Regions from separate parts of the Mesorhizobium sp. P160927 genome, predicted to be linked through region 1. Evidence: predicted binding sites of a transcription regulator. Region 1 holds the regulator's gene; the other holds the start of a gene.
The links. The regulator PhoB, encoded in region 1, activates phosphate uptake and scavenging genes when phosphate is short. The targets are predictions, from matches to a motif close to TGTCATNNANCTGTCAT.
Positions count from the first base shown of each region.

Region 2: olsB (l-ornithine N(alpha)-acyltransferase) is a predicted target of PhoB. The motif match lies at 1,089-1,105, and genes of this name have one in related genera.

Region 1 is NZ_JBYMDW010000001.1:246,064-249,472, reverse strand. Features, by position in the region: gene pstB (phosphate ABC transporter ATP-binding protein PstB) at 1-331, shown strand, start outside; gene phoU (phosphate signaling complex protein PhoU) at 357-1,064, shown strand; gene phoB (phosphate regulon transcriptional regulator PhoB) at 1,084-1,773, shown strand; gene AC3CB8_RS01215 (ROK family protein) at 1,776-3,011, opposite strand; gene xylF (D-xylose ABC transporter substrate-binding protein) at 3,278-3,409, shown strand, end outside.
Region 2 is NZ_JBYMDW010000001.1:5,964,861-5,968,269, forward strand. Features, by position in the region: gene AC3CB8_RS29215 (hybrid sensor histidine kinase/response regulator) at 1-927, shown strand, start outside; gene olsB (l-ornithine N(alpha)-acyltransferase) at 1,169-2,044, shown strand; gene AC3CB8_RS29225 (trimeric intracellular cation channel family protein) at 2,061-2,693, opposite strand; gene grpE (nucleotide exchange factor GrpE) at 2,798-3,409, opposite strand, start outside.

The DNA.
Region 1 (3,409 bases):
TGCCAGCGGCCTCAGCCTGTCCGGCGGCCAGCAGCAGCGGCTTTGCATCGCCCGCACGGTGGCGGTGAAGCCGGAGGTCATCCTGCTCGATGAGCCGGCGTCGGCGCTCGACCCATTGTCGACCGCGAAGATCGAGGAATTGATCGACGAGTTGCAAGCCGACTACACAATCGTCATCGTCACCCACAACATGCAGCAGGCCGCGCGCGTCTCGAAGCAGACGGCTTTCATGTATCTGGGCGAGCTGGTCGAATTCGACAAGACCGAGAAGATCTTCACGTCGCCTCGCGAGAAGCGCACGCAGGATTATATCACCGGCCGCTTCGGCTGATCTCACGCATACGAGGACCAGGATCATGGCCGAACACACAGTCGCAGCCTTCGACGAGGATCTCGGACAGATCAGCAGGCTGATCAGCGACATGGGCGATCTCGCCGGCATTATGGTCGGCGGCGCCACCAAGGCGCTGCTGAATTCCGACAACGCGCTGGCACAGCGCGTCGTCTCCGACGACGCCATCATGGACGCGCGCCAGCGCGAACTCGATGATCGCGCCATCACCCTGATCGCCAAGCGCCAGCCGATGGCCGACGATCTGCGTCATGTGGTCGGCTCGATCCGCATGGCGGGCGATCTCGAACGCATCGGCGACCTTGCCAAGAACATCGCCAAGCGCGTCGGCTCCGTCGGCCTCACCGCCACGCCGCGCGACCTGTCGCATTCCATAGACTCCATGGCGCAGCTGGTGCTGATCCAGGTGCAGGGCGTGGTCGAGGAATATGCGGCCGGCGATGCCGCCGCCCTCGCCAAGCTCAGGAATGACGACGAACGCATCGATGTCAAATACACTTCGGTCTTCCGCGAACTCCTGACCTACATGATGGAGGATCCCCGCAACATCACTGCTTGCACGCATCTTTTGTTCTGCGCCAAGAATCTCGAACGCATCGGCGACCATGTGACCAACATTGCCGAGAATGCGTATTATGTGCTGACCGGCACGCAACTGCCCGCCAACCGTCCGAAGCAGGACGAGACGGCGATGTCGGTGCCGGCGGCTTGACGGCAGGGATGATCAATCGATGATCGCGCCACGCATCATGGTGGTGGAGGACGAGGAGCCGCTGGGCGTGCTCCTCCGCTACAATCTGGAGTCCGAGGGTTACCAGGTCGAGGTGGTGACACGCGGCGACGAAGCCGAGATCCGCCTCCAGGAAAACGTGCCCGACCTCCTGGTGCTCGACTGGATGGTGCCGGCGGTTTCCGGCATCGAACTCTGTCGGCGCCTGCGTATGCGGCCCGAGACGGAGCGGTTGCCGATCATCATGCTGACGGCGCGCGGCGAGGAGAGCGACCGCGTGCGCGGCCTCTCGACCGGCGCCGACGACTATCTGGTCAAACCGTTCTCGACGCCGGAATTCATGGCCCGGGTCAAGGCGCTGCTGCGCCGCGCCAAGCCGGAAGTGTTGTCCAGCGTGCTCAAGGTCGGCGACATCGTGCTCGACCGCGAATCGCACCGGGTCTATCGCAAGAAGAGCGAGATCCGGCTCGGACCGACCGAGTTCCGCCTGCTCGAGTTCATGATGCGCCATCCCGGCCGCGTATTCTCGCGCAGCCAGTTGCTCGACAATGTCTGGGGCGAGACGATCTACATCGACGAGCGCACCGTGGATGTGCATGTCGGCCGCCTGCGCAAGGCGGTAAACAATGGCCGCATGCCCGATGTGATACGCACCATCCGTGGCGCAGGCTACGCGATCCGCGAGGATTGAGATCAGGCCACGTTCTTGCCGGATCTCACCTGCATGCCCGGCGCGAAGATCTCCTGGTCGACGAAGGTGAGCGCGCGCATGGCGCAGCCCTCGCGGATCAGCGGCAATTCGTTCGGCTCTGTATCGAAGGAAATCGACGTCGAATGCTGGCCGCCGGCGGTCTGGGCGATGGCCTCGCGCAAGGCCGGCTCGATCAGATCGAAGGCGGCGGCGCTGACGCCGACCATCGCAACGGGCGCCGGATCGATCAGCGCGAACAGGCTGCCAAGCCCATAGCCCAGCGCCTCCCCGGCCTTGCGATAGGCCTCGCGTTCCGGTCCGTCTCTTTCGCGCGCCGTGGCCGCCAATGCACGCATGTCGGCGTCGCTGACGTCGACCGGTTTGGCGTCCTCACCCATCTGTCCTGCATTGCGCCAGATGGCATAGTTGCCGGCATAGGCCTCGACGCAGCCGCGCCGCCCGCAGCGGCAGAGCGCGCCGCCCGGGCGATGGATCATGTGGCCGAACTCGCCGCCCGAGGAATGGGTGCCTGTGAACAGCTCGCCCTTCAGCACCAGGCCCATGCCGATGCCGTGCGAGAGCAGGATGGCGATGAAGTCGTCGCGGTAGCGCTCGGGGTCGCGCCAGCGCAGCGCCACCGCCATCATGTTGCAGTCGTTCTCCATGGTGGCGGGGATGCCGAATTCGGCTTCGAGTATATCGGCGAAGGCAATGTCCGTCTGGGGCGTGATCGGCGACCACAGCATGGCGCGCGCCTCGGTGTCGGTGATGCCCTGGATCGCCAGCGCGATGCGGGCGATGCTGGCGACGTCGAGGTCGGGATCCTCGAGGCGGCGCCGGACGATGGCCACGCATTCGCCGATCAGCGCCTCGCGCGACATGGTCAGCGTGTCCAGCCGGCGCTGCTCCTCCGATATCACCTGGCCGGCGTAGTCGATGACGGCGACGGAGAGGAAATTCAGCGACAGCACCACGGTCATGACCGCCGCGGCCTCGGGGTTGAGGCCAAGGCCAACCTGCGGCCGGCCGCGTTTCAGTGAGCCGGCCTCGTTCGGCTTGCCTTCGCTCAGGATACCTTCGCCGATCAGGTCGGCTGATATGGCCGATATAGTCGAGTGGCTGAGGGCGGTGGTGGCGGCGATCTCGGTGCGCGAGGGCTGGCCACCCCGGCGCACGGCCCCAATCACCATTGCGCGATTGCGCCGGCGCAGATCGTCGTGGCGGATTCCGACCGACATGATTTCCCTCCCCGTCGCCGCGGTTCTTGACGCCTCCTCGAACACCCTCGGCAACAGGTCGAATACTGGCAGAAGCGGCTGGGGCTGTCATTTATTTATTGCGAGGCTCGAAAAAAGGCTTCCGGCACCTCAAAATCCGTCATAATCGATGTTGACAGGGTTCCGGCGATGGACCAGTGTTTTTTCGAGGCTCGAAAAAATAGGGCCTTCGTGCCGGCCTTTGGGGCCAGTTTGGTCGCGCCACACGCGGGCGCAGGGAGGATATCATGAAGAGATTCACAGTCGCCATTCTGGCGGGTGTCGCCATGTCGCTTACGCTCGCGTCGGTCGCTCAGGCGAAGGACAAAGTGATCGGCGTGTCGTGGTCGAACTTCCAGGAAGAGCGCTGGAAGACCGAC
Region 2 (3,409 bases), 5.7 Mb from region 1:
GCCGCAATGGGCGGCACGATTTCGGTTTCCAGCCGGCTTGGCCAGGGATCGGAATTCGTCTTCGAGATTCCCGCCACGTCAGCCACCGAGCCGCCGCAGGGCCGGTTGAACGCGCTTGCCGGGCGACGCGCCGTGATCGTGTCCAAGAACACCGTCGAGGCCGACGCCATCGCCCGCACCATCCGCTCCAATGGCGGCGCGGCCGGTATCGCCACCACCGTGGCTCAGGCCGCATCCTTCGCCGACGGCTGCGACGTGCTTCTGGTCGACGCGGCCATGGAAGAGAGTGACGGAAGGCTGCTCAAGCGGCTTCGCCAGCATGGGTTTTCTGATTGCGAAGCCGTCACGCTGATCGCACCCACCGACCGCGGCATGCTGGGCGAGTTTCGTGCCAGCGGCTACGCGACTTTCCTTGCCCGGCCGGTGCGCGGAGGAACACTTTTGCGTGTCCTTTTGAGCAGCCACGCACCGGTCCTGGCCCAGCCGCAGCCGGAAAAACGCCGCGCGCCGGCGCTTCGTGCCTCAGGCGAACGCCAGCACGGCCTGTCCGTGCTGATCGCCGAGGACAACGACATCAATGCCATGTTGGCCCGCGCGACGCTGTTGAAGGCCGGGCATCGCGTCAAGGTGGTCGGCAACGGCAAGGCCGCCGTCGAGGCGGTCACCGGTGCCGGCAACAAGCACCGCTTCGACGTGGTGCTGATGGATCTCCACATGCCGGTCATGGACGGACTGGACGCCATTGCCGCGATCCGCCGCCATGAAGAGGAGGCCTCCGTGCCGCCGGTGCCGATTATGGTGCTGTCGGCCGACAGCCAGGAAAAAACCCGCCATGCGGTGCTCGCCCACGGTGCCAGCGGCTTCGTCACCAAGCCGCTCGACCCCGATGCACTGGTCAGCGCCGTCGAGGGCCAGGTCGCCGCCTGAGCCCGCTTTTCCGGGTGCGTGGCTGGTCAATGCCGCCGAAAAGCAGCCCATTCTCGGCGCCCCGCGAACGCGACGCGCCGTGGGGTCCTGTGACGCAACGTAGCCGGTTGACCGTTTTCGCCAGCCGACGAAGTATTGCCCGCAACGCCGTATCACGGTACTGTCACAATCCTGTTGCACCTACACCGTATCCCCGTGCCAAGAGGGATGGCTCGAAGGAGAATCACTCGTGCATACAGTTATGCCGGAATGTGACACTCGGCCGAACGCCAGCAGCGCCTTGCTCGCCGGACGTAATGTCGATTCCGTCATAAAGGGTGCGGCGCTCGGCCGTATCGGCAATCTCGAAGTGCGGCTCGCCCGCAACGAGGCCGAGATCGCGGCCGCGCAGGAAGTGCGTTACCGTGTATTCTATGACGAGCTTGGCGCCAGGAAGGATCTGTTCCAGGCGCAGGACCGCCGCGACGCCGACCGTTTCGACCCGCTCTGCGACCATCTGCTCGTCCTCGACACCACGCTGTCCGGCCCTGAGCACCGCCGCATCGTCGGTACCTATCGCTTGCTGCGGCAAGAAATCGCGGCAACCGCCGGGGGCTTCTATTCCGAAGGCGAATTCGAGCTGACCAAGCTCATCGCCCGCCATCCCAGCCAGCGGTTCCTTGAACTCGGCCGTTCCTGCGTCTTGCCGGAATACCGTTCGAAGCGCACCATCGAAGCGCTATGGCAAGGCATCTGGGCCTACATCAATCACTACCAGATCGGGGTGATGACCGGCTGCGCCTCGTTCCATGGCACCGTGCCGGCCGCGCATGCGGAGGCGCTCACCTATCTTGCCCATCACTGCCGCACCAACTCGGCCTGGGACGTGCGCGCTGTGTCCGGGCGCTATTGCTCCATGGATCTGATGCCGATCGAGGCGGTCAACACCAAGGCCGCGATCGCGGCGATGCCGCCTCTGGTCAAGGGCTATCTGCGGGTCGGCGCTCGCATCGGCGATGGTTGCGTCATCGACCGCGAATTCTCCACGGTCGACATTTTCGTCGTGATGCCGGTCAAGGAGATCGGTGCCCGCTACGTCAACTACTATGGCGGGGAAGCGCAGCGCTTCGCCGCGTGACGCGAATAGCTTCTTTTCATGGAATGTCTTCCGGCCGCCGGCCGGGCCGGCTCTTGTAGGCTGGAAAGGTCCAGCCGAAACGGAGCGCGCCGCCGCGAACGGCGAACGCCGCGGCGAAGCCGGCCAGCTCTGAAAAAATCGGCGGCAATCCTGTGACGTCGCCAGCCGTGAAGATGGCAGCGCCTGCCAGAGCGGCCGTAACATAGATTTCCGGCCTCAGCAGTACCGAGGGCTCGCCGGCCAGCAGATCGCGCAGGATGCCGCCTGACGTGGCGGTGAGCACGCCGGTGATGACGGAGACGACCGGCGAACCCGTAATGGCCAGACCCTTGGCCGCACCCATCACCGAAAAAGCGGCCAATCCGATGGCGTCGAGCCAGAGCAGCCATTTCCAGCGGGATTCGACACGGTGCGCGGCAAAGAACACCAGCACCGCGACCGCCGCGCAGATCAGAACGTAGCTCGAGTTGGCGACCCAGAAAACCGGCAGATTGAGGATGACGTCACGAAGCGTGCCGCCGCCGATGCCGGTGACGCTGGCCAGGAACAGGAAGCCGATAATGTCGAGCTGTTTGCGCGACGCCGCCAACGCCCCCGTCGCCGCGAAGACGGCAACGCCGGCATAGTCGAGGAGGGCGATCGGGTTCATGGAGTGAGTAGTGAAGTAGTCGGTAGTGAATGGCAATTGGCGAAGCAGGCGCCTACTCGTCCCGGTCCTTGCTACTCACTACTCTCTATTCGCAACCCCACTAATCACGCATCTTTCTCGGCCTGCTCATTGACCGGCCCTGGTTCGACCGGCGCGTCGGCGGCAATTTTCGGACCGCCCTTGGCGACGCCGACCATGGCCGGGCGAAGCACCCGCTCGCCGATCGAATAGCCCGGCTGCACGACCTGGACCACGGTGTTGGCCGGGACATCGGGATTGGGCACTTCAAACATTGCCTGGTGGAAATTGGGATCGAACTTCTCGCCCTCGGGAGCAAGTTTCTTGACCCCATGCCGTTCCAGCGCCGACAGCATGGCGCGCTCGGTCAGGTCGACGCCTTCGATCAGCGCCTTGAAGCCGGCATCCCCCGATGCCTTGGCCTCGGCGGGAATGGCATCCAGGGCGCGGCGCAGATTGTCCGACACCGACAGCATGTCGCGGGCGAAATTCGCCACCGCATAAGTGCGCGCGTCATGCACGTCGCGCGCGGTGCGGCGGCGCAGGTTTTCCATCTCGGCCGCGACCCGCAGCGCGCGGTCCTTCAGCTCTTCATTTTCCTTCAGCAGCCGCACAAGCGCTTCGTAGTCGCCATCGATGCTGCCTTCCGTGCGCTCGGCATTGGCCTCGGCCGCCTCGGCTTCATTGGGCGTGCGTTC